3 regions of the Vibrio rubrogenes genome follow, and region 3 is predicted to be linked to each of the others. Evidence: predicted binding sites of a transcription regulator. Region 3 holds the regulator's gene; each other region holds the start of a gene.
What was found. Region 3 encodes CRP, which controls carbon source genes, mostly activating them, when cyclic AMP is high. Its sites were predicted from a motif close to TGTGANNNNNNTCACA; they were not measured.
Positions count from the first base shown of each region.

Region 1: AC55NX_RS15855 (ExeM/NucH family extracellular endonuclease) is a predicted target of CRP. The motif match lies at 6,339-6,354, and genes of this name have one in related genera.
Region 2: pyrG (CTP synthase) is a predicted target of CRP. The motif match lies at 4,542-4,557, and genes of this name have one in related genera.

Region 1 is NZ_JCARSY010000027.1:63-11,348, reverse strand. It holds gene zwf (glucose-6-phosphate dehydrogenase) at 1-929, shown strand, start outside; gene pgl (6-phosphogluconolactonase) at 926-1,642, shown strand; gene gnd (decarboxylating NADP(+)-dependent phosphogluconate dehydrogenase) at 1,656-3,104, shown strand; gene AC55NX_RS15870 (hypothetical protein) at 3,247-3,414, shown strand; gene rimI (ribosomal protein S18-alanine N-acetyltransferase) at 3,518-4,630, opposite strand; gene AC55NX_RS15860 (RimK family ATP-grasp domain-containing protein) at 4,744-6,195, shown strand; gene AC55NX_RS15855 (ExeM/NucH family extracellular endonuclease) at 6,512-9,109, shown strand; gene AC55NX_RS15850 (LysR substrate-binding domain-containing protein) at 9,437-10,342, opposite strand; partial or broken gene AC55NX_RS15845 (aldo/keto reductase) at 10,443-11,286, shown strand, end outside.
Region 2 is NZ_JCARSY010000003.1:42,429-53,714, reverse strand. It holds gene AC55NX_RS03610 (TIGR04211 family SH3 domain-containing protein) at 1-66, shown strand, start outside; partial or broken gene AC55NX_RS03605 (multifunctional CCA addition/repair protein) at 139-1,350, shown strand; gene eno (phosphopyruvate hydratase) at 1,441-2,742, opposite strand; gene pyrG (CTP synthase) at 2,817-4,457, opposite strand; gene mazG (nucleoside triphosphate pyrophosphohydrolase) at 4,659-5,468, opposite strand; gene relA (GTP diphosphokinase) at 5,550-7,769, opposite strand; gene rlmD (23S rRNA (uracil(1939)-C(5))-methyltransferase RlmD) at 7,880-9,199, opposite strand; gene barA (two-component sensor histidine kinase BarA) at 9,544-11,286, shown strand, end outside.
Region 3 is NZ_JCARSY010000007.1:115,143-126,428, reverse strand. It holds gene AC55NX_RS07605 (5-methyltetrahydropteroyltriglutamate--homocysteine S-methyltransferase) at 1-26, shown strand, start outside; gene AC55NX_RS07600 (aminodeoxychorismate/anthranilate synthase component II) at 188-766, shown strand; gene AC55NX_RS07595 (aspartate aminotransferase family protein) at 1,031-2,242, shown strand; gene astA (arginine N-succinyltransferase) at 2,336-3,358, shown strand; gene AC55NX_RS07585 (DUF1338 domain-containing protein) at 3,423-4,217, shown strand; gene crp (cAMP-activated global transcriptional regulator CRP) at 4,291-4,923, opposite strand; gene AC55NX_RS07575 (phosphoribulokinase) at 5,207-6,076, opposite strand; gene AC55NX_RS07570 (YheU family protein) at 6,196-6,408, opposite strand; gene AC55NX_RS07565 (hydrolase) at 6,612-7,589, opposite strand; gene AC55NX_RS07560 (TIGR02444 family protein) at 7,640-8,128, opposite strand; gene AC55NX_RS07555 (ABC transporter ATP-binding protein) at 8,125-10,047, opposite strand; gene kefG (glutathione-regulated potassium-efflux system ancillary protein KefG) at 10,320-10,904, shown strand; gene kefB (glutathione-regulated potassium-efflux system protein KefB) at 10,905-11,286, shown strand, end outside.

The DNA of each region.
Region 1 (11,286 bases), on a different contig from region 3:
TACTGGTTTTCCGCTTTGCAAACGGTATGTTTGAGCCACTCTGGAATCGCAACTTCATCGACTATGTCGAAATCACCGGTGCTGAGTTTCTGGGTGTAGAAGAGCGTGGTGGCTACTACGACAACTCCGGAGCAGTGCGAGATATGTTCCAGAACCATTTGCTGCAAGTGCTGGCAATGGTCACCATGGAGCCACCGGCCGCGATTAATGCCGACTCAATCCGCAATGAAGTCAACAAAGCCCTGCAAAGCCTACAACCGCTCAGCGATAAAGATCTCCAGCAAAACTTAGTCCTCGGACAATACACAGAGTCTGAAGTCCGGGGTAAATTCTTGCCGGGCTATCGGGATGAGCATGGGGTCGCTGAAGACTCTCGCACCGAAACCTATGTCGCGCTAAAAATGTTTATCAACAACTGGCGTTGGAATGGCGTGCCCTTTTATGTCCGTAGTGGTAAAAGACTACCGACCCGCGTGACCGAAGTTGTGATTCACTTTAAACGTACCCCGCACCCGGTATTTGCTCAGAACGCACCTGAAAATAAACTCGTGATTAGAATTCAGCCCGACGAAGGTATTTTGATGTGCTTCGGTCTGAAAGAGCCGGGCGCCGGTTTCCGCGCCAAAGAAGCATCGATGGACTTCCACTATACCTCTCTGGAAGAAACTAAAATGCTCACGGCCTACGAGCGGTTATTGCTCGATGCCTTAAATGGCGACGCTACACTATTTGCCCGCACAGATGCGGTTGAGGCTTGTTGGAAATTTGTTCAGCCTATTCTGGACTACAAACAAGACCCGACCTCTTTATATGGATACGCCTGTGGGACATGGGGCCCTAAAGAATCGGACGAACTGCTGCAAAGAGATGGCAGAGAGTGGCGATTCCCCTGTAAAAATTTAACCAATACGGATTATTGCGAATTATGATTAACCATAAAATTTTTCAAACTGCCAATGATGTCGTGCATTCACTTGCCGACGACTTAAAAACTTATAGTGAACAGGGACGCCCTGTTCATATCTCTCTGTCCGGTGGTAGCACGCCCAAAATGTTGTTCAAGCTGCTGGCTTCTGCCCCCTATGCGACATCAATCCAGTGGCATAACCTCCATTTTTGGTGGGGTGATGAGCGCTGTGTTGCGCCGGATGATGCAGAAAGCAACTACGGTGAAGCAAACGCACTGTTATTTAGTCAGATTCAAATCCCGGCAGAGAATATCCACCGGATTTTAGGCGAGAAAGACCCGGCAGCAGAAGTTGAACGCTTCGCCCAAGAAATGCTGGACCAAGTCCCGGCTCAAAACGGCATCCCTGTCTTTGACTGGATTCTGTTAGGCGTCGGTGGCGACGGTCATACAGCGTCACTGTTCCCAGGCGCAACCAATTATCAAGAACCGGCATTAGCTATTGTTGCGTCTCACCCTGAATCAGGCCAATTACGTGTTTCCAAAAGTGCCAGAGTTCTTCAGGCTGCCAAGCGAATCAGTTACTTGGTTCTGGGCGCAGGGAAAGCAGACATTGTCCATGAAATTCACACCACTGCTGCAGATGCATTACCTTATCCTGCGGCTAAAGTTCAGTCGTCTCAGGGAGAGACTGAGTGGTATTTAGATAAAGATGCAGCAGCAAAGATTGCGTGAGGAGATAAATTCAATGAAAGGCGATATAGGTGTTATTGGTCTTGCGGTGATGGGACAAAACCTGATTCTTAACATGAACGACCATGGTTTTACAGTCGTTGCACACAACCGCACCACATCCAAAGTTGATGAATTCTTAGCCGGCCCCGCCAAAGACACCAATATTATCGGGGCTTATTCTTTGGAAGAATTGGTTGAAAAATTAGAGAAACCACGCAAAGTCATGCTGATGGTTCGCGCCGGTTCAGTCGTTGATGCGTTTATCGATCAGTTGGCTCCGCTACTCGACGAGGGTGATATTATTATCGATGGTGGGAATACCAACTATCCGGATACCAACCGTCGCGTTGCTGCTCTGAAAGAAAAAGGCATTCACTTCATCGGTACCGGAGTATCCGGTGGTGAAGAAGGTGCGCGCTTCGGGCCATCGATTATGCCGGGTGGTTCGCCACAAGCATGGCCGGCGGTCAAACCCATCTTTCAGGCGATTTCAGCCAAAACCGATGCCGGTGAGCCTTGCTGTGACTGGGTCGGTAACGACGGTGCCGGCCATTTCGTCAAAATGGTACACAACGGTATCGAATATGGTGACATGCAGCTGATTACTGAAGCGTATCAATTCATGAAAGATGGCCTTGGCCTGAGCCATGAAGAGATGCAACAAACCTTCAGCGACTGGAATAAAACCGAGCTGAACAGTTACCTCATCGAAATCACCGCTGATATTCTTGGTTATAAAGATGAAGACGGCAGCCCGCTGGTTGAGAAGATTCTTGATACGGCAGGCCAGAAAGGCACCGGTAAATGGACTGGTATCAATGCCTTGGATCTTGGCATCCCACTGACTTTGATCAGTGAATCTGTATTTGCACGTTGCCTGTCAGCACTCAAAGAGCAACGCGTTGCGGCTGAAGCACAATTTGGCAAGGCTATCGAGAAAGTGAGCGGTGATAAGCAAGAATGGCTGGATGCGCTGCGTCAGGCACTGCTGGCTTCAAAAATCATCTCTTACGCACAAGGCTTTATGCTGATGCGTGAAGCATCCGATGAGAATGGCTGGGAACTGAACTACGGTAACGTAGCACTGATGTGGCGTGGTGGCTGTATCATTCGTTCAGCCTTCCTCGGCAATATCCGCGATGCGTATGATGCCAACCCTGAGCTTGCATTCTTAGGGTCAGACCCTTACTTTAAAGGCATTCTGGATAACTGTCTTGCGGCATGGCGTAAGGTTGCTGCCAAATCTCTGGAAGCCGGTATCCCAATGCCTTGTACCACATCGGCTCTGACATTCCTTGACGGCTATACCACAGCACGTCTCCCTGCAAACCTGCTTCAGGCTCAGCGCGACTACTTTGGTGCGCATACCTATGAGCGGGTTGACCGTCCGCGTGGTGAGTTCTTCCACACCAACTGGACAGGTACAGGCGGTGATACAGCTTCAACCACCTACGATGTCTGAGGCTCACAAATTAACAAACAAATCGTTCGATTATTAATAGATTTGTGATTATAATTTGACCTTTCTTTCGATGCTGCTTAATATTAAGCAGCATCTTTTTTACCCATCGTAACCATAGATCATAACCATAGAGAGTGGAAAAATGTTTAGCAAACATTATGTCTTTGTACCTGCGGAACTCGAAATCGAAACGTTTCGCTCACCAGAAAAAGCAGAAACCACAGCAACAGAGAGAGAAGAACTGGTGCGTCAGGCTCAGGAACTTGGTATGCAAGAATCCGCCATGACTGACTATAAAAAATGCGCCTGAGTACATATTCTTCCACATATGTATCAGACACATTTTCACTGACCTAACACGTTACGGATGCTCGTGTTAGGCGTTATTCAATTCAGTTTATCCATTCAATGAATTAGTTCGAGAGTTCGAGCGATTTTCCCTTGCGTATCACCACACAAGATGTCTGCTTCTGTTTGCCATAGCCAATGATTTGCGTGAGAACCGCTTTTCCGACCGGAATATAAGCAGCCGCAACCACATCAGACTGATCGTCAACATGTGGGTCATGAATAAAGAAGAAGTGTTCGCTCATGCCACTGAGTAAAATCCAGTGCGGTTCTTTGTTACCCGTAAATCGATAAGTGCTGATCAGCAATAACACACTCGCACCCTGTTCCAGCCAGTGCTCAAACTGAGCCTGTGTGGGCGGCATATCCGTCACCGTGACATTCTCATACGTTGCCAGCTGCTGACAAAAATCCTGATGGACTAATTCAATCACTGACTTTTTATTCGGATCCCGCACCCCATCAATAAATGGTACCGTTGAAGAACGGCTCCACAACTCAACATCAAATCCGCGCCGGGCCGCGGCCAGCGCCAGACCGTGTCCGCTACAGCCGCCATGTCCGGATGTCATGTAGATCGTGGTTGCTTCCCGCCATAGTTGCAGCTCATGGGTACGGGTCAGCTCTGTTTGCGGTTCAAAGCGTACAAAACTCATCAACAGGCAAGCTGCACCACAGGTAAATGGAGTGGTCTGGACATAAAGTGGCACGGGCACTTCCAAACGAGGCTCATGCGGATCAAGCCGTTTTTGCATCCGAATCCCGTCACACTGGTCATCGTAATAGTGCATCAATATTTTAAGCCGTTTATAGCCTAATTTTTCATATAATTTTAACGCTGCCCTATTGTCATCCCGGACTTCTAGCCGTAATGTACAAGCACCTTGATCAAGAGCGGCACGCTCACATTGCTCCATCAGTTGTTGGGCAATGCCTCGTCCTCTGAAGTCAGGGTTTACGGCAATCGAATACAACCTTGATAGCTGTGTACCTTGGTGAAACAGAAGTAAAGCATAGCCAGCCAATTGTGTGTCGGATTCGGCCACAAACATGGCCGCATGCGCCGATTTCAGAAACCGCCGCATTTGACGTGGTGAAATTTTGTCTCCGGTGAAAAGCTGTTGCTCTAGTGCATTTAGCGCAGAAAGATCAGTGTGGTTCGCATGACGAATGTCCATACGATGCCTCAAAAGGTTAGAAGATTGCGATGCAATATTATGTCGATACGTCAATCTCCACAAGAGACTTATCTCCACAAAGACTGTGTATCATGCAACCGGAATTATAAGACATGGCAAATCTTTTCATTGTGACCGATCATACCGATGACTGGCACCAATATTTCCCTTCCGATCAGGTCATCAGCGTTCAAAGTTACCTGAATACCAACTGGAAACCGACGCATAAATCAATTCAAGTCGTCAATTTATGCCGTAGTTACGACTATATGAGTAGTGGTTATTACTGCTCACTGATGGCAGAAGCAAGAGGACACCGGGTGATTCCCCGGGTCATGGCGATCAATGATATCCATCAGCCGTTTCTGCACTCTTCAAACCTGCTCAAGCTGAACAAGCTCTATCCGTCAGAGCATGAACTAGCGTGCAAAATTTACTTTGGCCGCACCCCGCAAAAAGGGCTGGAAAAGCTGGCACGTCATTTGTTCGAACAATTCATGATTCCGGTGATTCATCTTGAACTGTCAAGACATAACCAACAGTGGCATATCAAATCGATTCAGCCATTCCCGTTTCAGGATCTGACTGACCCGGAGCAGGACTTCTTTATTGAATCGCTGGAAAAGTTTTCCCAGAAAGTCTGGAAAAATCCGAAGCAGAATAAAGCGTCCCGCTATGATCTTGCGATGTTGGTCGATCCGGATGAAAAAATGCCCCCGTCAGATAAAGCAGCTCTGAAACGTTTTCAGAAAGCAGCGCAACGCTTAGGCATGAATCTCGAAACGATTACCGCGGAGCATCTGTCTCGTTTGGGTGAGTTTGACGGACTCTTTATCCGTGCCACCACCAATATCAGTAACGAGACCTACCGTTTTGCGAAAACGGCCGAGAAAATGGGGCTGGTGGTAATGGATGATTCTGAATCCATTATGAAATGTACCAATAAAGTCTTTCTGACCGAGTTACTGAAACGCAATCACATTCCCGCCCCCAAAAGTGTGATTGTGCAAAGTTTTGACCCGGACTGGCAAGAAAAGCTGCTCTCTGAGCTGTCATTTCCGATGGTGCTCAAAATTCCTGACGGTGCCTTCTCACGCGGGGTGATTAAAGTGACTGATATTGACTCACTCAATCAAGAAGCAGCTTTGCTATTCGAGAAAAGTGCACTGATTCTGGCTCAGGCATTTATGCCGACAGACTTTGACTGGCGGATCGGCATTCTCAACCGACAGGCAATCTTCTCGTGTAAATACATGATGAGCCGTGGTCACTGGCAGATTTACCATCACCATAACAATGGCAGAACCACCTCCGGCAGTTTTGAAACACTGGATCTCAAGCAAGTGCCTAAAAATGTTATCGACACGGCACTGAAAGCCGCCAATTTAATTGGTAATGGCTTATACGGCGTTGATTTAAAAGAGATCAATGGGCAGGTTTATGTGATTGAAGTCAACGATAATCCAAGTATCGATCATCATGTGGAAGATGCATTCTTAGGGGATCTACTCTACGACCGGATTATGACCGAGTTTCTACGCCGCATTCAGATGCGAGGATTCTGACCTTCCCTATTTCCATGTCGTTGTTTTTAGCACGCCTGACATCACCAATTGCCACCGCGCTCTGCGGTGGCTGATCCCATCCGATGGCACAAGCTTTGTTGCATATAAAAATGTGATTCATCTCGATTTATTGATGCTATTTATGCGACTCATATCTCAAGTTCATTGAAATGTATTTTTAGTTTCATATTAAAAAGTAAAACTAAACCGTGAAATAGTTAGTAATTTTAGTAGTGAGTTATCAATTTTGATGAGTTGATTATTCACGAACTAAATCTCATATAATCATGGAAAAACAACGTCAAGTGGGTCAGAAATGAAAGTCAAAAGCTCGTTATCATGTCTTTCGATTGCCATCGGAAGCATCCTCTCGTTATCGGCACATGCCGATATTTTGCTGTCACAATATGTGGAAGGCTCGGGATTCAATAAAGCCATCGAAATTGCCAATACCAGCGATCAATCCAGCTCTCTGGACGGTTATACGTTGGCGAAGTCAATCAACGGTAATGGCGAATGGGGCAATAAACTCCCGCTCGACGGGCGGAGTATTCCAGCCCATGGCGTACTCGTCATTGCCAATAGTCAGGCCAACAGTGATATTCTGGCGGTCAGTCAAGAGACCAATACAACGGTCCTGAATTTTAACGGCAATGATCCGATTGCCCTACTCCGCAACGGTTCAGTGCACGATGTGATCGGCACGATGGGTGGCAGCTATTTTGCCAAAGACGTCACATTGATGCGTCAATCCAATGCGTTAACCCCTTCACCAACCTATGTTGAATCGCAATGGACTTCTGCCGCAAACGACAATATCGACGGACTCGGCACCATCGACATCGGTAGCTCAGGCTCAACCTTTACCTGTGAGGGGGAATCCTTTATCTCAATTCAAGAGATTCAGGGAGAAGGTAGCCGCTCGCCGCTGCTCAGTAGCTCAGATAACACCACCGATCAGGAATATACTGTGAAAGGCGTCGTCAGTGCCGTGACCACTGGGCTCACCAAAGGGTTCTATCTGCAGGCACTGCAAGATGACTACAATAGCAATACCTCTGAAGGGCTGTTTATTTACACCGGCCAGTCTGCTGCCGATCTCAAACCCGGCGATGTAGTCTGCGCCAAAGGGAAAGTCAAAGAGTATTATGATCTGACTGAACTCTCAGCGGACAACCATCAATGGGTCAAACAGGGAGAGCAACAACCGCCACAGGCCACGGATATTGTCCTGACCGAGGGCGATGACAATTTTGCCCAAACGCTGGAACGCTATGAAGGCATGTTAGTCAATCTCCCAGCCAAACTCGACATGCGTGTTACCCGCACATTCAGTTACGACTATGATGCCAGACGCAACAATATGGTGCTTGCCCAGGGACGTTTGAATGTCCAACCCAACCAAAATTTTGCGGCCGGTTCCGAGCAAGCCAAACAGCAAAGCAAAGAGAATGCACAGCATCGTCTGTTTGTTGAATCAGATCAGGTTGCCGATGATGGTCAAATTCCTTACTACCCTCAGTTTGGCCGCAGCGACATCGATCAAGACGGCTCTACCGAAGACTATATCCGCGTCAATGACACCCTCAGCGGTGCTCAAGGTGTGATCACTTACAGTTATGATGAATATCGCCTGATCATGACCAATACCCTGACTCAGGATAACTTCGTTCACAATTCTCCGCGCGGCTCTTCTCCACAACTCAAAGACGGCGGTGATCTGCGTATTGCTACGTTCAATGTACTCAATTACTTCAATTCTCCTTTTGGCGGTGATGCCAACCCTTATGGCAGTAACCGTGGGGCAGAAACTGCCACGGAATTTGAAATTCAGCAACAGAAAATCGTCCGCGCTATCTTGCAACTCGATGCGGATATTGTCGGTCTGATGGAAATTGAAAATAACGGTTTCGGCGACGGTGGCGCGATTCATCAGTTAGTCGAGCAGCTCAATCAACAGATCAGCAAACCGGAAAACCGCTATCAGTATGTGGCCATCGATACCAATCAGGACGGCACCATCGATTCACGGGATTCCATCGGTACCGATGCGATTACCACCGGGCTCATCTATCGTAACCAGCGTGTCTCGCTGACCACACCACGGATTATCCACATGCCTTCGCAACAAGCACCGGCTGTGTATGATAAAGACGGCAATCTGATCGAAGATGGTAAGAACTATCAGCGTGATTCTCTCGCCCCGACGTTTAAAATCCAGAGTAGCAAAGGTGTCGCACAAGAACTCACCGTTGCCGTCAACCACTTTAAATCTAAAGGCTCAACCTGTTGGGAAGATGCCGCAGCGGTTGAGAATGGCGGACAAGACCAGCAAGACCCGGATTTCCAAGGCTCATGTGAGAACTTCCGCGTGGCGGCTGCCGTTGCGCTCGGAGAAGCACTGAAACAAATTGGCGGTCATCAAGTCATTCTCGGAGACCTCAACGCGTACGGTAAGGAAGATCCATTACTGGTTTTGACCGATTACACCCCGGCGAAATACGGCAAAACCATTCATGCCGCCAGAAATACCTTCATCAACGGCAAACCGCAGTTTGGCGATCAAGGTGCTGACATCACGCAGGGTTATGGTTACATCAGTGCGGTCAGTATGATTCATCCTGACAACTGGAGTTACTCATACAATGATGAAGTGGGTTCTTTAGACCATATTCTGATTAGCCCGAGTCTGAAAATGCATGTCATTGACGCAACCGACTGGCATATCAATGCGGCGGAGTCTTCTCTGTTTGACTACAGTAACAAATATAAGGGTGATCTGCCTAAATACCGCGACCAATACCGCGCATCAGACCATGATCCTGCGATTCTGGAGCTGAAAATGGGCGGTTCAGTCAGCGGCGTACTTTTGGTGTCCTTATTCGGGGTGCTGGCAATCCGACGTTACGTCTAATCAACTCCTTCTTCAATCAGGGGACACTCGTCCCCTGTCATTGCAGTTAAGCTGGCATTCGCTTGAGATGATGATCCAAACAATCATTCGGTTTAATATCCCTTACTTTGAATCTCGTTTCTATTACGACATCAAAACACTATTTATGTTCGGTTAACGGCATACTGAAACATCTATACCGTTATTTTATCTATTTCCTTCGATGATTTATGATTTTTAGCCACACTAATACTCATAGCCATTATATAGATTTGTATATTAAATATTTATATTTAGCGTAATAAAATCTAATTTAACGTATACATAAATAATCATCACTAAATATCATCATGAAACGTTATTTTGAGAGGAGATCCATGTAATTAACGTTCTTAAAGGTACAGGAATATATTTTCTGCTCGGATAATAAATACAAAAATTGTCGACAGGATATTTATAATTAGGTAATAATCTGATTAAACTACCTTCTGAAATATTATTCAACACTAAATTTTCGTAAACAAAAGCAATCCCTAAGCTCGATTCAGCCGCCTGGATCATTGATGTATCCGAGTCAAGTACCAGATCCCCATCAACGGATACTTCAACTAGTTTTCCATGCAAATCAATAAACTCCCACCGATATATTTGTCCACTAGGAAAACAACGATTAATACATCTAAAATTAACCAGATCCATTGGTGATGAAGGAACGCCAAACTCATCAATAAACGCCGGACTTGCTACAGGTATTAAAGCCGGTTTTTCGCCTATTGGAATTGCAATCATATCTTTAGGAACATCTGATCTATAGCGTATTCCCGCATCAAATCCAGAGTCGATTATATTTATCATTCTGTCAGTTGTAAACAGTTCTAAGACAATATCGGGAAACTCATGTTTGAACTTTAAAAAATATTCTTGAAAGAAAAGGTCCAGAACTATTCTTGGTAAATTAATTCTTACAATACCTTCAGGTTTCTTTTTATGATGATTCAGGTTATCAATAATACGTCTATAATCATTTAAAATAGGTATGACATTATTTAGAAATTCTTCACCAACCTCGGTTAGAGAAAGACTTCTAGTTGATCGATTCAAAAGCCTGACACCTAACTTATCTTCAAGATTATTTATGGCGCTAGTTAATGACGGAGGAGAAAGATTCAACTCTTTTGCGGCCTTACGAAAACTTCCGTGTCTAACGATAAGAATAAATATTTCTATATGCTGTAAATCTGGAATGTTTTTCATTATTAATAATTTTCTAACAGTGTATTAGCTATATATTAATTGTTTTGAGTTTAAAATAAAAGTATATCTATAAAAACATTAAGAAGGTGAGGATAAATAAGTGAAGACACGTTTTCTCGGAAAAGAAAAATTCGAAGTTTCAGCACTGGGACTTGGTTGTATGGGAATGAGTTTTGCGTACGGAGGTGCAGAAGAATCTCAAGCTATTAATACAATTCATACCGCTGTTGATATGGGAGTTACCTTTATTGATACGGCTGAAGTTTACGGCCCTTTTGAGAATGAAGAATTAGTTGGAAAAGCCATAAAAGGTATTCGAGATAAAGTTCAGATTGCAACTAAATTTGGCTTTCGAATCCTTCCTACAGGTCAGGGGCTCGAACGAATGGCAGGGGTTGATAGCCGGCCACAACACATTCGCGAAGCTGTTGAGGGCTCACTCAAAAGGCTGAACATCGATACGATTGATATTCTCTATCAACATCGCGTCGATCCTAATGTTCCTATTGAAGATGTAGTCGGTACGATGGCTGATCTTATCAAGGAAGGAAAAGTTCGCCATATTGGTTTGTCAGAAGTATCCGGTGACACTTTACGTAGAGCATCCAAGGTTCATTCTATCACTGCTGTTCAGACAGAATATTCACTGTGGACGCGTGAACCGGAAGAAGGAATTCTCAAAGCTTGTCGTGAACTAGGAGTGGGATTTGTTCCATATAGCCCTTTAGGACGTGGATTTTTGACAGGAAAGATCACCGATCAATCCGGTTTTGCGGATGATGATTTTCGTCGAAATCTTCCTCGTTTCCAAAAAGAAGCAATGTTAAAAAACCAGAAACTACTCGAACAATTGCAAGATATTGCATCCAAATATAGTTGTACACTCGCTCAACTAGCACTTGGTTGGGTATTAAGTAAAGGAAATAATATTGTACCTATTCCTG
Region 2 (11,286 bases), on a different contig from region 3:
CTACTGGGAATCATCCTTCCGCACCTGATTCCAAGACGGAAGAAATCACACTCAAACTGGCTCTGATATGTGAAGAAGGCCTGCTCCCGGCCTTCTCTCAACAATTTCAGACACCCGTTCCAAAAGAGGCAAGCTGTGCAAGTCTATCTCGTCGGTGGCTCCGTTCGTGATCAATTACTCGGTCTTCCCATCAAAGATCGAGATTGGGTCGTCGTCGGCAGTAATCCCTCACTCATGCTTGAACAAGGTTTTATATCTGTCGGGAAAGATTTTCCGGTGTTTCTTCATCCACACACCAAAGAAGAATATGCCCTAGCCAGAACCGAAAAGAAGAGTGGTTCAGGTTATCATGGGTTTGAATGCTTTTTCTCACCGGAAGTGACACTGGAAGATGATCTGATGCGCAGGGATTTAACCATCAATGCGATCGCCCAAGATCCTCAAGGGGTGCTTATCGATCCCTATCACGGCCAAGCCGATTTGGAACAGAGAGTACTGCGCCACGTATCAAATGCCTTTGCAGAAGACCCGGTGCGAATCCTCCGCGTTGCCAGATTCGCAGCCAGATTCGCTTCACTCGGTTTTACCATCGCACCGGAAACAATGGCCTTAATGCGTCACATGGTTCAGTCCGGAGAAATCGCTCACTTAACCGCAGAACGTGTTTGGCAAGAGCTCCATCAAGCACTCGCAACGGACCACCCAGACATCTTTTTATCCGTATTGAGAGAGTGCGGTGCACTGGCTGTTATTTTCCCTGAAATCGACTGCCTCTTCGGGGTACCGCAACCACCGAAATGGCATCCTGAAATCGATACCGGTGAGCATACACTCATGGTGATGCGTCAATCGACACGCCTCTCAACATCGCTGCCGGTCAGATTTGCAGCCATGGTTCATGATCTCGGTAAAGGAACAACACCACCGAGTGAATGGCCGAGCCATAAAATGCATGCCCACACAGGCTTAACCTGTATCCGTGCACTTTGCGAACGCATTCGAGTTCCGGCGGAATATCGGGATTTAGCATTAATCGTCTGTGAACAACATACCAATATTCACAACGCTGCGATTTTGAAACCGGCAACTTATCTCAAGATACTGAATAAAATGGATGTATGGCGTAAGCCAGAGCGACTTGAAAGTGTACTGCTGTGCTGTCAAGCCGATCATCAGGGGCGATTGGGCTTTGAAGACATTCCCTATCCACAAAAAGCGCAATTTGAATCAGCCTATCAGGCTGCCCTCACGATTGATGTTCAAGCGATCATTGCCACAGGATTGAAGGGCGCCGAGATTCGTGATGAATTAGACAAACGCAGAATCGCAGCAATCAAAGCGATTTTATAGTCGCAATCCCCCCCTCAAACAAATCAACAATCATCAAGACAAAAAAAACGCCTCAGAAGAGGCGTTTTTCAATTCATGATAAAGCTGTGATTAAGCTTGACCTTTCACTTCTTTCAGACCGTTGAAAGGCGCACGTTCACCCAGCGCTTCTTCGATACGGATCAGTTGGTTATATTTCGCAACGCGATCAGAACGGCTCATAGAACCAGTTTTGATTTGACCTGCAGCAGTACCAACAGCCAGATCAGCAATTGTCGCATCTTCAGTTTCACCACTACGGTGAGAGATAACTGCAGTGTAACCAGCGTCTTTTGCCATCTTGATTGCAGCCAGTGTTTCAGTCAGAGAACCAATCTGGTTGAACTTGATCAGGATAGAGTTAGCTACACCTTTCTCGATACCTTCTTTCAGGATCTTAGTGTTCGTTACGAACAGGTCGTCACCAACCAACTGGATTTTGTCGCCCAGCAGTTCAGTTTGGAACTTGAAGCCGTCCCAGTCAGACTCATCCAAACCGTCTTCGATAGAAACGATAGGGTATTGTGCAACCAGACTTTCCAGGTACTTAGAGAACTCTTCAGAAGAGAAAGTTTTACCTTCGCCTTTCAGGTCGTAGATGCCTTGCTCTTTGTTGTAGAACTCAGAAGCAGCACAGTCCATAGCCAGAGTCACGTCTTTACCCAGAACGTAGCCAGCTTGCTCAACCGCTTCTTTGATCGCTGCCAGTGCTGCTGCGTTTGATTCAAGGTTAGGCGCAAAACCACCTTCGTCACCAACGGCAGTATTCAAACCTTTTGCTTTCAGAACTTTCGCCAGGTTATGGAAAACTTCTGCACCGATACGCAGTGCTTCTTTCAGTGTGCTGGCACCAACAGGTTGAATCATAAATTCTTGAATATCAACGTTGTTATCTGCATGTTCACCACCATTGATGATGTTCATCATTGGCAATGGCATAGAGAATACGCCAGGAGTGCCGTTTAGTTCAGCGATGTGCTCGTACAGAGGCATGCCTTTTGCTGCAGCTGCAGCTTTTGCGTTTGCCAAAGAAACAGCCAGAATCGCATTTGCACCAAACTTAGATTTGTTTTCGGTACCGTCCAAATCAATCATGACCTGATCGATAGCAGCTTGATCTTTTGCATCTTTACCAATCAACGCTTCAGCAATCGGGCCATTTACTGCTTCAACAGCTTTCAGAACCCCTTTACCCAGGAAACGAGACTTGTCGCCATCACGGAGCTCAAGCGCTTCACGAGAGCCAGTAGATGCACCTGATGGTGCAGCAGCCATACCTACGAAACCGCCTTCTAGGTGGACTTCAGCTTCTACAGTTGGGTTTCCGCGAGAGTCGATGATTTCACGACCTAGAATTTTAACGATCTTAGACATTAATGTTTCCTCTCTTTGAATTTAAATGTCAAACCTATGGGGTAACCGTATTCCCTACCGTTACCCGTGTCCTTTTATTTCTCAATAGTGCGACGCTGGTACTCACCAGCGGCTTTAACAAACCCAGTAAACAGAGGGTGTCCATCGCGAGGTGTTGAAGTAAACTCAGGGTGGTACTGAGAAGCCACAAACCATGGGTGATCCGGATTCTCAATCACCTCAACCAGTTTTTTATCCGCAGATAAACCAGAAACTTTGAGTCCCGCAGCTTCAATTTGAGGACGAAGCACGTTATTCACTTCATAACGATGGCGGTGACGTTCATAAATGGTTTTACTGCCATATAATGCATGAACTTTACTGCCTTCTTCAAGATGGCACAACTGCGCACCTAAACGCATCGTTCCACCCAAATCTGATTTCTCGGAACGTTCTTCAACTTGACCTTCAGAATCGATCCACTCGGTAATCAAACCGACAACGGGATATTGAGTTGCGCGATTAAACTCGGTTGAATGCGCCCCTTCCATACCCGCAACATGACGCGCATATTCAATTAATGCAACCTGCATTCCCAGACAAATTCCCAGATAAGGAATCTTATTTTCACGCGCATATTGAGCGGCTAAGATCTTACCTTCGATACCGCGATCACCAAATCCGCCCGGCACCAGAATTGCGTCCAGTCCGTCCAGCAGCTCAACCCCTTTATTCTCCAGATCCTGAGAATCAATATACTTGATCTGAACACTCAGACGGTTTTTCAGGCCCGCATGTTTTAAAGCTTCGTTGACCGATTTATATGCATCAGGCAACTCAATATATTTACCAACCATACCAATGACGACTTCACCGGTTGGGTTGGCTTCTTCATAAATAACCTGTTCCCATTCAGACAAGTCCGCTTCCGGTGCTTGAATACCGAAGCGAGAGCAAACTAAATCGTCCAGTCCCTGCGACTTAATCAGCTGAGGAATTTTATAGATGGAATCAACATCTTTCATTGAAATAACGGCTTTTTCTGCCACATTGCAGAACAGCGCTATTTTTTTCCGCTCATTGGCAGGAATAATGCGATCAGAACGACAGATCAAAATATCTGGCTGAATACCGATAGAGAGCAACTCTTTCACGGAATGCTGAGTGGGTTTAGTCTTCACTTCTCCGGCAGCCGCCAGATAAGGGACTAAAGTTAAATGCATAAACATTGCATTTTCACGACCAATGTCTACAGCAAGCTGGCGAATCGCTTCGATAAACGGTAGAGACTCGATATCACCAACCGTACCACCAATTTCAACGATTGCGACTTCATGGCCTTCCGCACCGGCAATCACACGATCTTTAATTGAATTGGTAATGTGAGGAATGACCTGAATGGTTGCACCGAGGTAGTCACCACGACGTTCTTTCCGTAAAACATCCGCATACACACGACCTGCGGTAAAATTGTTCCGTTTGGTCATTTTGGTCCGGATAAAGCGCTCGTAATGCCCCAAATCCAGATCAGTTTCCGCACCATCTTCAGTGACGAATACTTCACCGTGCTGAGTCGGACTCATCGTACCCGGATCCACATTAATGTACGGATCGAGCTTCATGAGGGTCACTTTCAGACCACGTGCTTCTAAAATCGCTGCAAGAGATGCTGCTGCAATGCCTTTACCTAGAGAGGATACGACCCCGCCAGTCACAAAAATATACTTTGTCGTCATGTTTAACCTGAAATTGGTTGAATGAGGGAAATGGATTTCTTCTGGACGGGATGTAAATATACCAGAACCCCATTAACGCCACAACGTGAAACTTATCACACTCTCACTTTTTCTTTTTTGCTTCAAATCAAATCCAATCCGCACAATTGTAGCTCATTCTGGTTGGGCTACATTATAAGGACTTTCATCCAAAGCCAGAGTTCAGTCTGTCCCCTGATTTTTCTCTTGGTGCTTGACCTGTTCCCAAAAGCGATCTAATTCACTGAGTGTATAGTCATCGAGTGATTTACCTGCCTGATTCGCCAGTGCTTCGACCCCTTGAAAACGTCGGGAAAATTTCTGATTTGCTCGCGTAAGAGCAGACTCCGGATGAAATTTCAAATGGCGCGTCAGGTTCACCACGGCAAACAGCAGATCGCCCAACTCATCTTCGATTGCAGCCGGATCGGGCGGAGTGTCATGCACCGCTTCGATGACTTCATCCAGCTCTTCACGAACTTTATCAACAACGGGTGTCAAAGTATCCCAGTCAAACCCATGCTTGGCACACTTGGCTTGTAATTTATAGGCTCGGCTCAATGCAGGAAGCGACTTGGGTACGCCATCCAAAATGCTTTGCTCTTCACGACCTGCACTGGATTTTTCTTCTGATTTGATTTTTTCCCAATTGGCCCGAATGGCCGCTTCACTGTCAAAAACCTGATCAGTAAAAACATGCGGATGGCGACGGATCAATTTTTCATTGACACTGCGAATCACATCATCAAAATCAAATAACCCTTGTTCCTGAGCCAACTGACTGTAAAAAATGGCTTGGAAAACAAAATCACCTAATTCTTCTTGCAGATTTTCCCAGTCTTGCGCATGAATGGCATCGATCACTTCATAAGTCTCTTCAACTGTATGAGGCACGATGCTGTCAAATGTCTGCTTTTGATCCCATGGACATCCGGACTCAGGATCTCTGAGTTGTGCCATGATCTGCTTTAACTGTTCAATTGGATGAGACATAACCTTCTTTCCGCTCCAAAGAGAAAGCGAGGAGTCATCCCCGCTTTCTGCAACGATTCAACTGGCATGAGGCAATACTCGTTATCCCAGTCGTTTGACTGACAGGACATCTTTCGTCTGCTCAATGCGTTTACATACTCGAGTGAGCACTTCAACACTTGTCAGTTCCAAATCAAAATCCATATAGATCAGTTGGCGTTTATGATCAGTTCGACTTTTCATACTGGCCACTTTGATTTTCTCATTCGCCAGCAACGTCGTAATATCCTTTAACAATCCGCCCCGCTCCATCGCTTCGACCCGCACGGTCAAAACGTAAGAACCAAGTAGTCCGCGTCCCCAAACGGTATCGATAATCCGCTCCGGAGCATGATGAATCAACTCTTCCAGCTGTTCACAGTCACTCCGGTGGACCGAAATCCCCCGTCCCTGAGTAATGTAGCCTTTAATCTCATCACCGGGAATCGGGCGACAGCAACGCGCCAAATGGGTCATTAAATTATCAACCCCTTCAACCACAACGGCATCTTTACTCGGTGCCGGCGTAGTGGTCTTCTGCTCTTTCTCTTGTAACTTTTCAAGGACCAGCTGATCTTCTTCTTCCGCGGTCGGTTTGTTAACTAATGCATTGATATGATTAACAATTTGGTTGATCCGTAAATCACCGCTGCCGATTCCGACATATAATTCATCTGGTGAGTTGACATTAAATCGTTTCAGCGCATATTCACTGGCATCTTTGAGTGTCGCACCAATTTTTGCCAGTTCGGTTTCCAGAATTTCCCGCCCTGCCTCTAAGTTCTTTTCCCGGCTTTGCTTTCTGAACCACGCATTAATCTTCGCCCGGGCTCGTCCGGAATGGACAAACCCCAATGCAGGGTTGAGCCAGTCTCGTGATGGGTTCGGCTCTTTGGCGGTGATAATCTCAACCTGATCCCCCATCGTCAGTTTATGAGTAAACGGCACAATTCGTCCTGCGACCTTCGCACCAATGCAGCGATGCCCGACTTCGGAATGAATATGGTAAGCGAAATCCAACGGCGTTGCCCCCATCGGTAAATCAACCACATCACCTTTGGGTGTAAAAGCATAAACCCGGTCATCAAATACCTGACTGCGCAACTCATCCAGCATTTCACCGGAATCAGACATCTCTTCTTGCCAGTCAAGCAGCTTGCGTAACCATGTAATTTTCTCGTCATAGCCGCGATGCCCGGCAGAACTGCCTTCTTTATATTTCCAGTGCGCCGCTACACCCAGTTCTGACTCTTCATGCATCTGGCGAGTTCGAATCTGAATCTCAATGGTTTTCCCTTCAGGGCCAAGAATCACCGTATGAATCGACTGATATCCATTGGGTTTCGGGTTGGCGACATAATCATCGAACTCACTGGGTAAATGCTTATACTTGGTATGAACCACCCCAAGTGCCGCATAACAATCCTGAAGTTTCTCCGCGATAATTCGCACCGCCCGAACATCGAATAACTCATCGAATGCCAGACTCTTTTTCTGCATCTTGCGCCAGATACTATAGATATGTTTCGGACGTCCGCTGACTTCAGCCTGAATATTTGACAGATGCATTTCTTCACGCAGATCTTCAACAAAATCCTGAATATATTTTTCACGAACAATACGGCGTTCAGATAACTGCTTGGCAATCTGTTTGTAGGTATCCGGTTGCTGATAGCGGAAGGCGTAGTCTTCCATTTCCCATTTTAACTGGCCGATTCCCAGACGATTGGCTAACGGCGCATAGATATTGGCACACTCTTTTGCCGCCTGACGTCTGATTTCATCCGGCTGATCTTTCACTTCGCGTAAATTACAAATTCGTTCGGCAAGCTTAATCACCACGCAACGGAAATCATCAACCATCGCCAGTAGCATCCGTCGCACATTATCTACTTGTGTTGAGGCTTCACTGCCCTGCATCGTGACGTTCAATTGCCCGATAGCCGCCATCTCCTCAACACCATCAATCAACTTGATAATGTCTTTGCCATAGCGTTCTTGTAAAATTTCAGCATCGAGCAATCCACCAGACACAATCGGAAACAATAATGCTGCGACTAAAGTCTCCTGATCCATCGACAACGTTACCAGTATCTCGATCATCTCACGACCACGCCACAACAACAGTGGCCCGGCCGGATGATCGACAACAAGAATTTCCATCTGTCGATAAACCTGTTTTAGTCGCTCCGCGATTTTGGGATCACGCACGATACTGGCGATCCACTTCTCGGGTTCAAATTGTTCGTCTGGGTTCAGATGTGCGCTTCTTACCGCAACCATTATTCTCTATTTCGTCCTAGTCTTATGTTCGTTTATTGAAGGTCGGCTATTTGACTTCGACCCTCTCGCTATTGATGAGTTCACCTCACCTGACAGTTTCACAACCAAGGTTACATTCTGATAAACAAAGCCATCGATTCCAGATGACTGGTGTGAGGAAACATATCCAGCATTCCCACTTTCTCTAACTGATATCCTTGCTGTAACAGACGCTGACTATCTCTGGCCAGTGTCGCCGGATCACAGGACACATAAACCACGCGCTGAGCGCCGAAATCAGACAGCAGCTCAATGACGCCTTTCGCACCGGCTCTGGCCGGGTCGAGTAATACTTTATCAAATTTCGCCTGTGCCCACTCGATACCGATCAACGTTTTCTCAAGATTCGCCTGATAAAAATCAGCATTGAGAATCTGGTTGTGCGCTGCATTCTTACGCGCCTGCACAACCATTTCTTCAATCCCTTCAACCCCGACCAGTGATTTCACCTGCTGCGCAATTGGCAAACTAAAATTACCTACACCACAAAATAAATCTAGCACACGATCTTCTTCACTGAGTGCCAGCCAAGAAAGCGCCTGTTCAACCATTTTCTGATTAATGTGTCGATTTATCTGTATGAAATGGTGGGGCTGAAAAGCAATTTCAATCCCTGTATCGCGATAAACCGGTTCATGACCATCCTGTAAATGCGGCTGCCCGGCCCCGGCCATCATATAGAGTGAAACATGCTGTTGCTGCGCGAAAGTAACCATATCAGTCTGATCCGACGCATTCAGCGGACCGATAGTACGCAGCAGCATAACAGTTCCGTTATCAGCAGCGATCAACTCCAGATGTCCGAGCTTTTCTGGCTGCGACATCGACTCAAATAACCCTCTGAGTTGAGGAATCAGAGCCTCTAAAGTGGGTGCCAATACCGCACAATGCTCAATATCGACAATATTGTTACTATTTTTCTGACGAAAACCGAACGCCAGACGCTTCGATTGGCTGTCCCACTTCAAGCTGAAACGCGCCCGACGCCGATACCCCGAATCCACATCAGAAATAACTGGCGAGAGTGGCACAGATAACCCGGCAAATTTATTAAGCAGTTGTGCGAGCGACTCTTGCTTGTATCTCAACTGCTCCCGATGACTAAGGTGTTGTAGATTGCACCCGCCACAACGATGATAATGCGGGCAGAACGGTTGAGTTCGTTCTACACTCTCCTGTTGCACTTGGATCAACTTCGCCCGGGCATACTTACTTTTATTCTCTGTCAGTTGAATCAGGACCTGCTCTGTCGGCAAAGCACCTTCGATAAAAACCGGTTTCCCTTCCAGATAAGCAATACCCTCGCCATGGTGATCCATGCGTGCCACCTGAACCAATTGGTGCTTTTTATTGATCGTAGATTGTTTTTTAGGTTGGAAAAAACGAGCCATATGAATACGTTACCGCTTGTGATGTTGCCGAATTCTTTGTTACGCCAGCCTGTTTAAGCGGTCGATGTAACAGTAGAGGGTTGCAAATTTCCGCTATTTTCCCATATCCACATCACGATGTTTAGCAAATAATCCGCTGAGAAAAAAGCGGGCAATAAAACGGCATAAATTTTCGTGAAATCATCACTATTCTTATCAAGAATAAATTGTGAATTGTCGATGACTTGATTAAGCTAGCAGCTCAGATAAAGCATCTCCATGACGGAAGAAAATCTCAACCGAAAGCAGAAAAGTGCATGACTCGATGCGTTATTTCTGATCTTCATTATGATAATTAGAGACTAATGACCACCAAATATGGCTTGCGCACTCGCGTCATCACACTCACTCTAGCACCGACACTGATCATCGGCCTGCTGTTAAGTGCTTTTTTTTCTTATAATCGTTATCACGATCTTGAGTCTCAGGTTATTAATGCCGGCTCAAATATTATCGAACCGCTGGCGATTGCCAGTGAAGAAGGGTTGGAGAAACATAGCCGGGAGTCGGTCAGACGAATTATCAGTTATGCCCACCGTAAGAATTCTCAGTTTGTCCGGAGTATCGCTGTTTTCGACAAGCACCATGAACTATTCGTCACGTCTAATTTCCACCCCAATTTCGAATCACTGACTTATCCGAAAAACAAACCCATTCCGATTTTGGGCAGCTCAGAAATGAAGGATAACAATACTTTAATTCTTCGCACCCCGATTCTGGCGGAAAGTCGGTTGATTGACGGCAGAGCAAATGCCGAGACCTTGCCGGTCCTTGGCTACATTGTCATTGAGCTTGACCTGTCATCGCTGAGGCTCCAACAGTATCAGGAAATTTTTTCCGCGATTTTAGTGTTGATTCTCGGCTTGGCACTTTCAGGGGCTTTTGCATTCCGTTTACTTCATGATGTAACCCGACCGATTACCCATATGAAAAATATGTTGGATCGGATCCGACGCGGGCATCTGGATGTGCGTATTGAGGGAGAAATGCATGGTGAACTGGATGAACTGAAAAAAGGCATCAATGCAATGGCGGTTTCTCTGTCGGAGTACCATGTCGAGATGCAACATAGCATTGATCAAGCGACCTCCGATCTAAGAGAGACACTCGAACAGCTTGAGATCCAAAACGTTGAACTGGATATCGCCAAAAAACGGGCTCAGGAAGCCGCCCGCGTAAAATCAGAGTTTTTGGCCAATATGTCTCACGAATTAAGAACACCATTGAATGGTGTAATTGGCTTCACCCGACAAATACTGAAAACGCAGCTCACCAATAGCCAGAAAGATTACCTGCAAACCATTGAACGTTCAGCGAATAACCTCTTGACGATTATTAATGACATATTGGACTTCTCTAAACTGGAAGCCGGCAAACTGGCTCTCGAAAATGTACCGTTTGAATTGCAAGAGAATCTCGAAGAAGTGGTCGATCTGCTGGCCACCAGCGCACATGAGAAAGGGCTGGAAATCAATCTCAAAGTTGATCCGAAAATTCCGGTCGGTCTGGTCGGGGATCCTCTCAGGATCCAGCAAGTTATCACCAACCTTGTCGGCAACTCCATTAAGTTTACCGAGCGAGGCAATATTGATATCAGTGTCGAACTTCGCTCGGTCCGGGATGATTTGGTTGAACTTCAGTTTATGGTCCGGGATACGGGAATTGGTATTTCCGAACGACAACAAGCCCAGTTATTCCAAGCATTTAGTCAGGCCGATGCCAGTATTTCACGTCGCTATGGCGGAACGGGACTTGGATTGGTGATCACCCAAAAACTGGTCAGTCAGATGGGGGGCGAGATCAGTCTGACCAGCCGTTTGCACCGCGGTTCGACATTTTGGTTCACCATTCGCCTCCATCCGACCGATATTATGATGGGTGAGTGGTACACCCAAAAACAATTGGCGGGGAAAGAAGTTCTGCTGATCGAATCCCATATGCAGTCTGCTTCTATTTTGCAGCAAACGCTGACGCAATCGGGCTTACGCGTCAACTATATGTCTGTATTACCGGACAACCCACCGCAATCCGACTACGTCATCCTCAAC
Region 3 (11,286 bases):
AGATTGCCAAGCAAGTCTGGGGATAAGCTGAACAGGGCATGATTGATATAGCCGCGCTTAAAATGAAGTAAAGAAAAAGAAGTCGCAGCTTAGCGGCGACTTCTTTATTCATCAGACATTCTTGATTTCTTGCATCTATCCTGCACAATAGCGACCTAATTTCGGCAGTCGTTTGGCGTGGATCTTCATGTTGCTCATTATTGATAATTATGACTCGTTTACTTACAACCTGTACCAGTATTTCTGTGAACTGGGGGCTGAAGTCAACGTCGTCCGTAATGACCAGATTGATATTGCCGGAATCACTTCACTTAATCCTTCCCATCTCGTGATTTCTCCGGGGCCGTGTACGCCGAATGAAGCGGGGATCTCTCTCGATGTCGCCAAACATTTTGCCGGTCAGCTTCCTTTGCTTGGTGTTTGTCTGGGTCATCAGGCGATTGCACAGGCTTTTGGGGCAAAGGTTGTCCGTGCAAAGCAAGTGATGCATGGTAAAGTCTCGTCAATTTGTCACAGTGGTCAGGGGCTATTCCATGGTTTAAATCATCCGTTAACAGTCACTCGTTACCATTCTCTAGTTGTGGAACGACAGAGCTTGCCGGATTGTTTCGATATCACAGCCTGGACTGAAACTGTTGATGGTGATGTTGATGAAATCATGGGATATCAACACCGAACCTTACCCATTGATGCCGTTCAGTTTCATCCGGAATCGATAAAAACCGAACAAGGTCATGCGTTGCTGGCGAATTTTTTACGTCGTTGAGTTGGTATTACGGCGCATCGTTACTGCAATATAATTAAATAAAAAATCATTTTTATTGCATAATTATACAATTGGGGTAACTTGTGACAGAATCATCTGACAAGTGTCGGTGCGGATGATATTGTCTGCTTGCAATGGTATTGTCTACTGACATTGGTGAATCGTATCTCAACCGCCGAAACACGGTCAGAATGAACAGATCATCTATACTGATGAATATTTGGATGAGGCGGTTGTAAGCTCACGAGCGGAGAGGGAGTGTGAATGGCTACACAGAATAATGTTGTTCGGGCACAGTTTGATGAGGTTATGGTGCCTTGTTACAGTCCGATGGAAGTGATTCCGGTGAAGGGAAAAGGGTCTCGGTTGTGGGATCAAGCAGATAAAGAATACGTCGATTTTGCCGGTGGTATCGCAGTCAGTTGTCTGGGGCACTGCCACCCAGCCATGGTTGAAGCATTGACTGAGCAAGCGCAGAAGCTTTGGCACCTGAGTAATGTAATGACCAATGAACCGGCATTGCGCCTGGCAAAAAAACTGACGGAACTGAGTTTTGCCGAGAAAGTTTTTTTTGCCAATTCAGGCGCTGAAGCGAATGAAGCAGCATTGAAGTTGGCTCGGCGGTGGGCAGTAGATAATTATGGTCCGGAAAAGTCGGAAATTATTGCTTTTAAACAGGGATTCCATGGCCGGACATTTTTTACGGTGACTGTTGGTGGGCAATCGACTTATTCCGATGGCTTTGGCCCGAAACCGTCCGATGTGGTTCATCTGCCTTATAATGATCTGGCTGCATTCAAAGCCCAGATATCAGATCAGACATGTGCCGTGATGATGGAGCCACTGCAAGGTGAAGGTGGGATTATTTCTCCGACAGCAGAATTTATTCAGGCGGTCAGAGCGCTGTGTGATGAACACAATGCATTATTAATTTTTGATGAAGTTCAGACCGGTAATGGCCGGACTGGTGATTTCTATGCATATCAGGGTATTGGGGTCACACCAGATATTCTCAGTACTGCAAAATCGCTGGGGGGCGGGTTCCCGATCGGTGCGATGTTAACGACGACGGCAATTGCATCTCACTTTAAGGTTGGGGTGCATGGCTCGACGTATGGTGGCAATCCACTTGCCTGTGCGGTTGCTGAAGCGGTGGTCAATATAACCTCTCAACCTCAGGTGCTTGAAGGCGTTAAAGAAAAAGAGCTGCTGTTCCGGGATGGATTAGAACGGATTAATGCCAAATACCCGATATTCAGTGAGATTCGTGGCAAAGGTTTATTGCTCGGTGCGGTACTGACTGAAGCTTGGCACGGAAGAGCGCGTGACATACTACAGGCAGCCGGTAAAGCGGGCGTGCTTGTTTTGGTCGCCGGGCCGAATGTGGTGCGCTTCACGCCGTCACTGGTGATTGAGGATATCGATATTCAGGAAGGCTTGTTACGACTGGAAAAAGCCATTGCATCATTAACTTAGTTTAAATTTTAGCTCAGGTTCGCAACGATCCTGAGCTATGCTTATAGTCAGACTGGTTTCATTTCGAACTCAGGTTTTCAGGGAGAGACATCCATGCTTGTGGTTCGTCCCATTACAATGACTGACTATAATGCGCTCTATCATTGTGCGATAGAATCTGGTTATGGCTTTACATCACTGCCTGTCAATGAGGCGCTGTTATCTCATCGTATTGAACATTCAGAAGCGAGTTTTGCCAAGGCAGATGTTCAGTCACCAACCGATGAGAGTTACCTGATGGTTGGGGTCGATAGCGAAAGCGGTCGGATTGCCGGTACGACAGCAATTGGAGCCTACGTCGGCTGGGATACACCGTCTTATTCTTATCATATCAGTACCATTCTTCATTCTTCCCGTCGCTTGGGCGTCAACAAAATCGTGAAATTATTGACGCTAGGTAATAACTATACCGGTTGTTCTGAGTTGTGTACGCTCTTTCTCTTACCCGAGTTTCGTGCCGGTCTGAATGGTCGTTTGATGTCTAAATGTCGCTTTTTGATGCTGGCGGAACACCGGGAGCGCTTTGCTCAGACCATTATTGCTGAAATGAGAGGCGTCTCTGATGAACAGGGAAACTCTCCGTTCTGGCAATGGTTGCAGGAACATTTTTTCTCCATCGATTTTTCTCTGGCGGATTATTTGACGGGGTCGGGCCATAAAGGGTTCATTGCTGAACTGATGCCCAAATTACCGATCTATATCAATCTGCTCAGCCCTGAAGCCCAAGCTGTGATCGGAAAGGTACATGACAAGACCAGACCTGCTTTAAAATTATTAGAAGAAGAAGGATTCACCTGTCGTAATTATGTCGATATTTTTGATGCAGGCCCGACGGTTGAATGTGATTTACGTCATATTGAGTCGGTCAGGCACTCTGTGTCAGCGACAGTTAAAGTGGCGCAACATCACAGCCAACAAAAAGTCATACTCAGTAATACTTCATTTGAATTTTTCCGGGCGACAATCGCCGAGGTCGATTTTCACCCGGAATCTGAGACTGTGATCGTGACGCCTGAAGTGGCTCAGGCTTTGTTGATTCAGTCTGGTGATCGGGTTCGTTTTCTGGTGATTCGTTAATCTCCGAAAGCCGGAAACAGGAATGCGATGACAGCCCAAGATGATTGATAAAGAAGGAGGCGCTATGACGCCGGACTCATTATTTGCCGCATTGTGGCAAGATTATACAACCAGGCTTTGCCCATCCGCACAGCTGATCCACAAACTTCTTCAGGAAGAGGAACCGCTCAACAATGATCATATTGCGTTGCGGACGTTTAATTTGTCACCAGTCAACCTTGACGTGATAGCCGCACCCTTTGTTCGGCTGGGATATGTGTCGAAAGGGCACTATCAGTTTGAACAAAAAAAGTTAGCTGCGCAGCACTTTGAACACCCGAATCCCAAGTTACCTAAAGTCTTCATCAGTGAGTTGGAAGTTGAACGCTGTTCTGAATCTTTGCAAAAGATCGTGAGAAGTCTGATCTCTCATGTCAGGTCCGACATGGTTGCTGATACTGACTTTCTTTATGGTGGGCGTTTATGGCCGATTTCACTCGAGCAATATTATCTGTTGGCGGAAGAGAGTGAGTATGCCGCTTGGGTTGCGGCACATGGCTACGGTGCGAACCATTTTACGGTGAGTGTCAATCAGTTGGCCCGTTTTAATCAGGTCGCGGATGTGAATGCTTATCTACTCCAACATGGCTTTGTGATCAATTCATCAGGTGGTGAAGTGAAGGGCTCACCGGCGTTATTTCTGGAACAGTCATCGATCATGGCTGATCGGGTTGCGGTTGAATTTGATGAAGCGGAGTTGTTGGTTCCCGGTGGTTTCTATGAATTTGCCAAACGTTATCCGATGGCGAATGGTATTTTATATCCCGGATTTGTCGAAGCTTCGGCTGACAAAATTTTTGAAAGTACCAATGATCAGTGATGTATCATGATCAATCGTCGCAAATAAAAGAGCCATCGCGAGGATGGCTCTTTTGTTGGTTCAAGCAAAAAAATTATCTTGTACCGTAAACAACAATTGTTTTTCCGTGGGCTGAAATAAGGTTCTGCTCTTCGAGCATTTTCAAAATGCGGCCAACGGTTTCACGAGAACAACCGACAATCTGGCCGATCTCCTGGCGGGTAATCTTGATTTGCATTCCGTCCGGGTGCGTCATTGCATCGGGTTGTTTTGCCAGATTTAACAGCGTCTGTGCAATACGACCTGTCACATCCAGAAAAGCCAGATCACCGACTTTCTGGCTAGTGACTTGAAGGCGGCTTGCCATCTGTCCTGCCAGACGCATCAAAATGTCTGGATTGACCTGAATTAACTGACGGAACTTTTTGAAGGAAATTTCTGCAACTTCGCAGGGAGATTTCGCTCTGACCCAAGCTGTTCGTTCTTGACCTTCTTCGAATAAACCAAGTTCACCGATGAAGTCACCCTGATTGAGGTAAGAAAGGATCATTTCTTTCCCTTCTTCGTCCTTGATCAGAACAGCAACAGATCCCTTCACGATGTAATAAAGCGTTTCCGCTTTTTCGCCTGCATGAATCAGCGTACTCTTTGAAGGGTATTTATGTATGTGACAATGTGAAAGAAACCACTCTAATGTTGGATCGGTTTGAGGTTTACCTAGAACCATAATATCTCTCTTCCTCTGCAGGGTAGCTTGCTGCTTTCCATGTTTTCGCGAAGCTTTTGAACTGAACATGTTCAAACTGAACATGTCTCGGAACTAAACACTTAGCATAAAAGCACTTGAGAAAGCCTGCAAGTTGTCTTCTGTTTCGGTATCAAATAGTATCCTTTTTCTTACATAATTTCTTGACTTTAATCGTGTCATGACCGTGATTTAGTACGCAAAAATGTGCGCATCGTCACGGTATAGGAACTAAAAGAGCCCGATTCGTGCCAGTGAATCGTAATTAGCCAATTTTTCCGGTTTCTATCAACTGCTGAAGAATAGGACGGACAATCAACTCCATGGCAAAACTCATTTTCCCACCGGGCACGACAATCGTGTTATGACATGACATAAATGAGCCATCAATCATTGCCAACAGGTAAGGGAAATCGACTTTTTTGATGCCTAGCAAGCGGATGACCACAAAACTTTCATCCAGACTCGGAATCCCTTTTGCACTCAGTGGATTGGATGTATCCACTGTCGGAACCCGCTGAAAGTTAATATGTGTCCGAGAAAATTGGGGCGTAATGTAATTTAAGTAATCATCCATGGAGCGAACGATCGAATCCATCACTGCTTCTCGGGAATGCCCTCTGTCCCGGGTGTCCCGGACATACTTTTGAATCCACTCCAGATTGACGATCGGCACCATGCCAATGAGAAAATCAACATGTTGGGAGACATTGGTTTCGCCATCGACCACCCCCCCATGAAGCCCTTCATAAAAAAGGACATTGGTATCATTGGGGAGATCTTGCCATGGCGTAAATGTTCCCGGCATCTGGTTATAGGGAACTGCTTCATCAAATGTATGCAGATAACGGCGAATTTTTCCCGTTCCGGTGCGGCCATATTCCCGGAAAAACTCTTCCAATGCCGGAAAATCGTTTGCTTGAGGACCGAAATAGCTGATATGGCGTCCTTGCTCTCTGGCCTTACGGATTTCGACATCCATCTCCGGTCTGGTGAAACGGTGAAAACTATCACCTTCAACCCAAGCCGGCTTGATTCGCATCATATTAAACATTTTGCGAAAAGCTTCGGAAGTCGTTGTTGTACCGGCACCCGAAGAGCCGGTTACTGCAATAATGGGATGTTTTGCTGACATGACATACCTTGTCTTATCATTCCTTGTCGTGCACTCAATGAACCGATCTCCCGAAGAAAACCGAGAAATCGATTTCACTATATCATGGAAATTGGTGCTGTCATCGGACAATTCATAAATTAACGATATCTGTTTTGTTGAATATCTACGGACTCGTGAAGTTCGGAATAGACGATCACCGCTTCTCCGGATTGAATCTGTTGTTTGACCTGAGCGACTTTCTCTTCAAGAGAAATTTCTTGCTCGCCGTAGTCGGTTCCTTCTCGGAGGATAAACTCCCTGATCAGATTATCGAGCGTATCCGGTTCGAGCGTTTGCCAAGGAATAATCATAATGATGACCTTCTATACGATCACTCTGGGATGAATGAATAGCGTGTATCTTAACGGATTTTACATGATGTTGCGCAATAATCATGATTTTACACGCAAATATAGATGATGCTTGAGGCGTGACTTTGGAAGAGTAGGAGAACACTCATCAGTTCGGTGAGCGTTCTCGGTAGTCGTTGGTGACGATACTGAGGGGATGGTATTCAATACTTAGGTGATTGTGCCCGATAATAGTGGGGCAGAGCTTCTTCCAACCAGAAGCGTGGTTTGGCAACGGTGCCACTCAGAAAGCCGACATGCCCACCATGTGTCATGAGTTGATAATCGATCATCTGGGGCAGCGGTGCCGTCGGAATAACTGCATCAGTCATAAAGGGATCGTCTTGTGCGTGTACAATGAGTGTCGGCAGACGAATTTGTCCCAGTTTAGAGATTGCCGAACAGCGTTGATAGTAGTCTTGGGCGTTTTCAAATCCATGCAGGGGGGCGGTGATCAAATCATCGAATTCTTGTAATGTTTTCAACTGTCGAATTAAGGACTGTGTGACTGGAATCGTTTGCCGGAGCGTCCCAAATTTACGATAAGCATTTTGCTTGAGTGAGTTGAGGAGGTAAGCCTGATAGATACGTGAGAAGCCGCGATTAATCCGGCTCGAACTGTCACTCAAATCGAAGGGGGCTGAGATAATGGAGGCACTATCGATAAGTGGCAGATCTGCAAACTCTGCCAAATAGTTTGCCAACATATTGCCACCGAGCGAGATACCGGCAGCCATCTTGTAATTGGACGGAAAACGTTGATGGATTTGTGTCAGAAAATAGCGTGGATCGCTGGTTTCTCCCGAATGGTAGGCACGGGCTTGTCGGTTTGGCTGGCCGTTACACCCACGAAAGTGCATCATGACAGATAACCAGCCTTGTTGCGCGAAAGCGTGCATCAAACCGTTGGCATAAGGGCTATGAAAGCTTCCCTCGAGACCATGGAAGAGAATAAATAAAGGTTTTGTCTGCACATCGGGTTGATTTGGGTCTTCACTCCAAGCCAGGCTCAAAATATCATCATCCGGTGTCGTCAGCGTTTCCCAATACGGTGAAAATAAAGGGGTGCGTCGAACCCATCTGGGCAGCAGTGTCTGAATGTGTGGCGCGGCACCACCTAAAGCCGGCTTGAATGTCAGCAACCTATTTGGGCTCACGTTTTGTATCGAACTGCTCACCGCGATTCTTTCCTCTATTTTTTGTACTTGGCATGTGTTGATGAAAATGATGCGGGTTTCGCAAAGATCTTGGCAAGATGATCAGCGGTCAGCGCTTTGCAGTAACGCTGGGTCATTAATTGTGTGTCGCCGGGCTGCAACTTGAGCTGATTAATACAATCCACCAGATCGGATTGTTGCTGTTTTTCCAGTTGTAGCTCAAATTGAAGCGACTCACGATAGAGCGTATCCGGCAGATGTGCTTTGAGTTTTCTGCGTAACTCTCGATAGCTATTGAGCAATCCTTCAGTGGCACTGATACAAGTCATCACACGATGCCAGTCTTGTTGCCCGATGCTGAGCTGCTGTTCATCGAGCCATTTCAGAAGCAAAAGTAAATTGACGTTACCGTGGTAGTTGTTTTGGAGGCTGAGACAGGCTTCTTTGACTTCCCGGACACTGTAATATTGCAAACTAAATTGCCAAAGTCGTTCCAGTGTCAGGGAAATCGGTGTCTGAATCATAAAGTGTTGAACTCCTGTTCCATCTGTTCTAGGCGCTCTTGATGCTCCATCCATTGAGACTCAAGTTCCTCAAGGTCAGATTTACTTTGAGCCTGAAGCGCAAGCACCTGAGTAAGTTTAGCTTTATTCTCCGCATCATACAGGGATGAATCGCTTAATTGCTGCTCTGCATCGCTGAGCGTTGATTGTAATTTATCGATTTGCTGCTCTAATTGTGTCAGTTTCTTGCGAATTGGCGCAGTTTGCTGACGGAGTTCTGCTTCTTTACGTTTTTGTTCTTTTTTCGCCGCGGCACTGAATTGACTGTCTTTCGTTGTGGTTTGTTCTTTCTTGTCCTGCTTTTGTTGTTTTTGCTGCTCGGTGAGCCAACGGTAATAATCATTCAGATCGCCATCGAATGCGACCACTTTGGCATCATGAACCAGATAAAAATCATCGGTGGTGGCCCGAAGCAGATAGCGGTCATGGCTGACAATCACCATCGCCCCTTCGTAAGTCTGCAAGGCGAGTGTCAGTGCTTGACGCATATCGAGATCAAGGTGGTTGGTCGGTTCGTCCAGTAACAGGAGATTTGGTTTCTGCCAGACGATTAATGCCAAGACGAGTCGCGCTTTTTCGCCACCGGAGAAAGGCGCGACTTTTTCGAGTGCTTTATCACCTTGAAAACCGAAGCTACCGAGATAATCTCTTAGTTGTTGTTCGGTATGATTCGGTGCGATTTGCATTAAATGTTGTAACGGGGTTTCTTCCGGATGAAGCGTTTCCAACTGATGCTGGGCAAAATAACCGATTTTGACGCCTTGAGAATAGGTGAGCGCACCGCTTTGAGGTTGTAACTCCCCAGAGAGTAGTTTGATGAGCGTTGATTTCCCTGCCCCATTACGACCCAGCAAACCGATCCGACTACCGGGTACCAGATTCAATTTGATCTGGTTGAGGATCGCGACGTGATCATATCCGGCAGCAACTTCATCCATCATCAGAATCGGGTTCGGCAGAGCCGTCGGCTCTCTGAATTCAAAACTAAACGGATTATCCAGTTGCGCGGGCAGCACCTTTTCCATCCGTTCCAGTGCTTTAATCCGACTCTGTGCCTGACGAGCTTTGGACGCCTTGTAACGAAAACGGTCAATATAGCTTTGCATGTGAGAAATTTGCTTTTGCTGTTTCTGATACATCGCCTGCTGAAGAACCAGTTTTTCGGCTCTCTGATTTTCGAATGATGAATAATTACCGGTGTACTCGTTGAGTTGCTGATTCTCGATATGGATAATCCGGCCGACAATCGGATCAAGAAAATCCCGGTCATGTGAAATTAGGATCAGTGTGCCGGGATAATTCTGTAGCCAGCGTTCCAGCCACATAACTGCATCTAGATCCAAGTGGTTGGTTGGTTCATCGAGTAACAGGAGGTCTGAGCGACAGAGCAATGCCTGAGCCAGATTCAGGCGCATCCGCCAGCCACCGGAAAATTGTGTCAAATGCCATTGCATCTGTTCTTGACTGAACCCCAGACCGTCCAGTAATTCAGACGCACGGGCCCGGATACTGTAACCACCGATCGTCTCAATATGACCGTGCAGTTCTGCGACCCGTGTCCCTTCTTCACGTTGCTCAGCTTGCTGCAACTGTTTTTCCAGTAAGCGGTATTCCCGATCACCATCGATGACATATTCAATGGCACTACGCTCGAGCGCCGGTGTCTCTTGCGCGACCCAGGCTAATTCCCACTGGGCTGGCATATTGAATGAACCGGCATCAACGCTGAGTTCATCCTTGAGCAGTGCAAATAGGCTTGACTTACCACAGCCGTTTTTACCGACCAGACCTACTTTGTCTCCCGGATGAATTGTTGCAGATGTTTGTTCTAACAGCGGTTTTCCGCCGCGCAATAACTGAATATCAGAAAAGGTAATCATAAAAAGGTATCTGGTTGAAAACAAACTGCCCGAAATAGTAGGTGGATTGATGACAAATGTCGATGATTAGCGGAGCGCGATGGTTGGATCTTGCGGTGGTTCGGTCTCATTGATAATTTGTGTTGGTGTTAGCGACGTCTCGCTCGTCTATGATTTGAGATGATCTGTTCCGGAAGTGAAAATAATTATTACAGAAATCTCAGGGAAGATTGGTACGGACTGATTACAATACGTTATGATTCAGTTAAATAGACAGAGGAGTGAAGTTAGTCATGGCTGATACGGTTTCGTGTACCACCGAATGCCCCAAAGTGTTGGTGATCTTTGCTCATCCGGAGCCACAGAGCTCCGTTGTGAATCAGATATTAATTGAAGCGATCAAGCCGCTTGAAAATGTCACCATCCATGATCTTTATGCAACCTATCCTGACTTTTTTATTGATGTCGATGCTGAACAAAGTCTGTTGATGGCGCATGATGTGATTGTTTTTCAACATCCTCTTTATATGTATTCTTGTCCCGCATTGCTAAAAGAATGGTTGGATCGGGTCTTATGCAAAGACTTTGCATTTGGCTCTCAATGTGCACTGGCAGGTAAAATCTGGCGCAGTGTGATTACCACCGGGGGCAAGAAAACGGCTTTTGGTCATAAGGGGTATAACAAATATCCGTTGGACGAGATTCTACAACCGTTTGAACTGGTTGCCTCTCTTTGCCGCATGACATGGTGTAATCCATTGATCCTATACTGGTCTCGTAATGTCACTGAAACTGAAAGATATCAACATGCCGAGTCTTATCGTCAGTGGCTGAGTGCGCCCGAGATGATAGATACTCACGGTTCAGAGGAGCAATAAATGGCAGCATTGACGAATGATTTTTTACAAAGTAGTGCTGTATTTCTGACAGCGGCAGCCATTGCTGTGCCTGTGGCCCAGCGTGCCGGGCTTGGTTCGGTGTTGGGATATCTGTTAGCCGGGGGAGCGATTGGTCCTTGGGGACTGGGATTAATTAGTGATGTTGACGCGATTCTGCATTTTGCAGAATTCGGTGTGGTTTTATTGCTGTTTGTGATCGGGCTTGAACTGAATCCGCGCAAGCTTTGGCAAATGAAATCACCGATTCTCGGGCTTGGCGGTGCTCAGGTTGTGGTGACCAGTGCCGTGTTAGCCAGCCTCATCCATTTTTTTGTCAACAGTTGGCAGGTTAGTTTGGTGATGGGGATGGGATTAGCGCTTT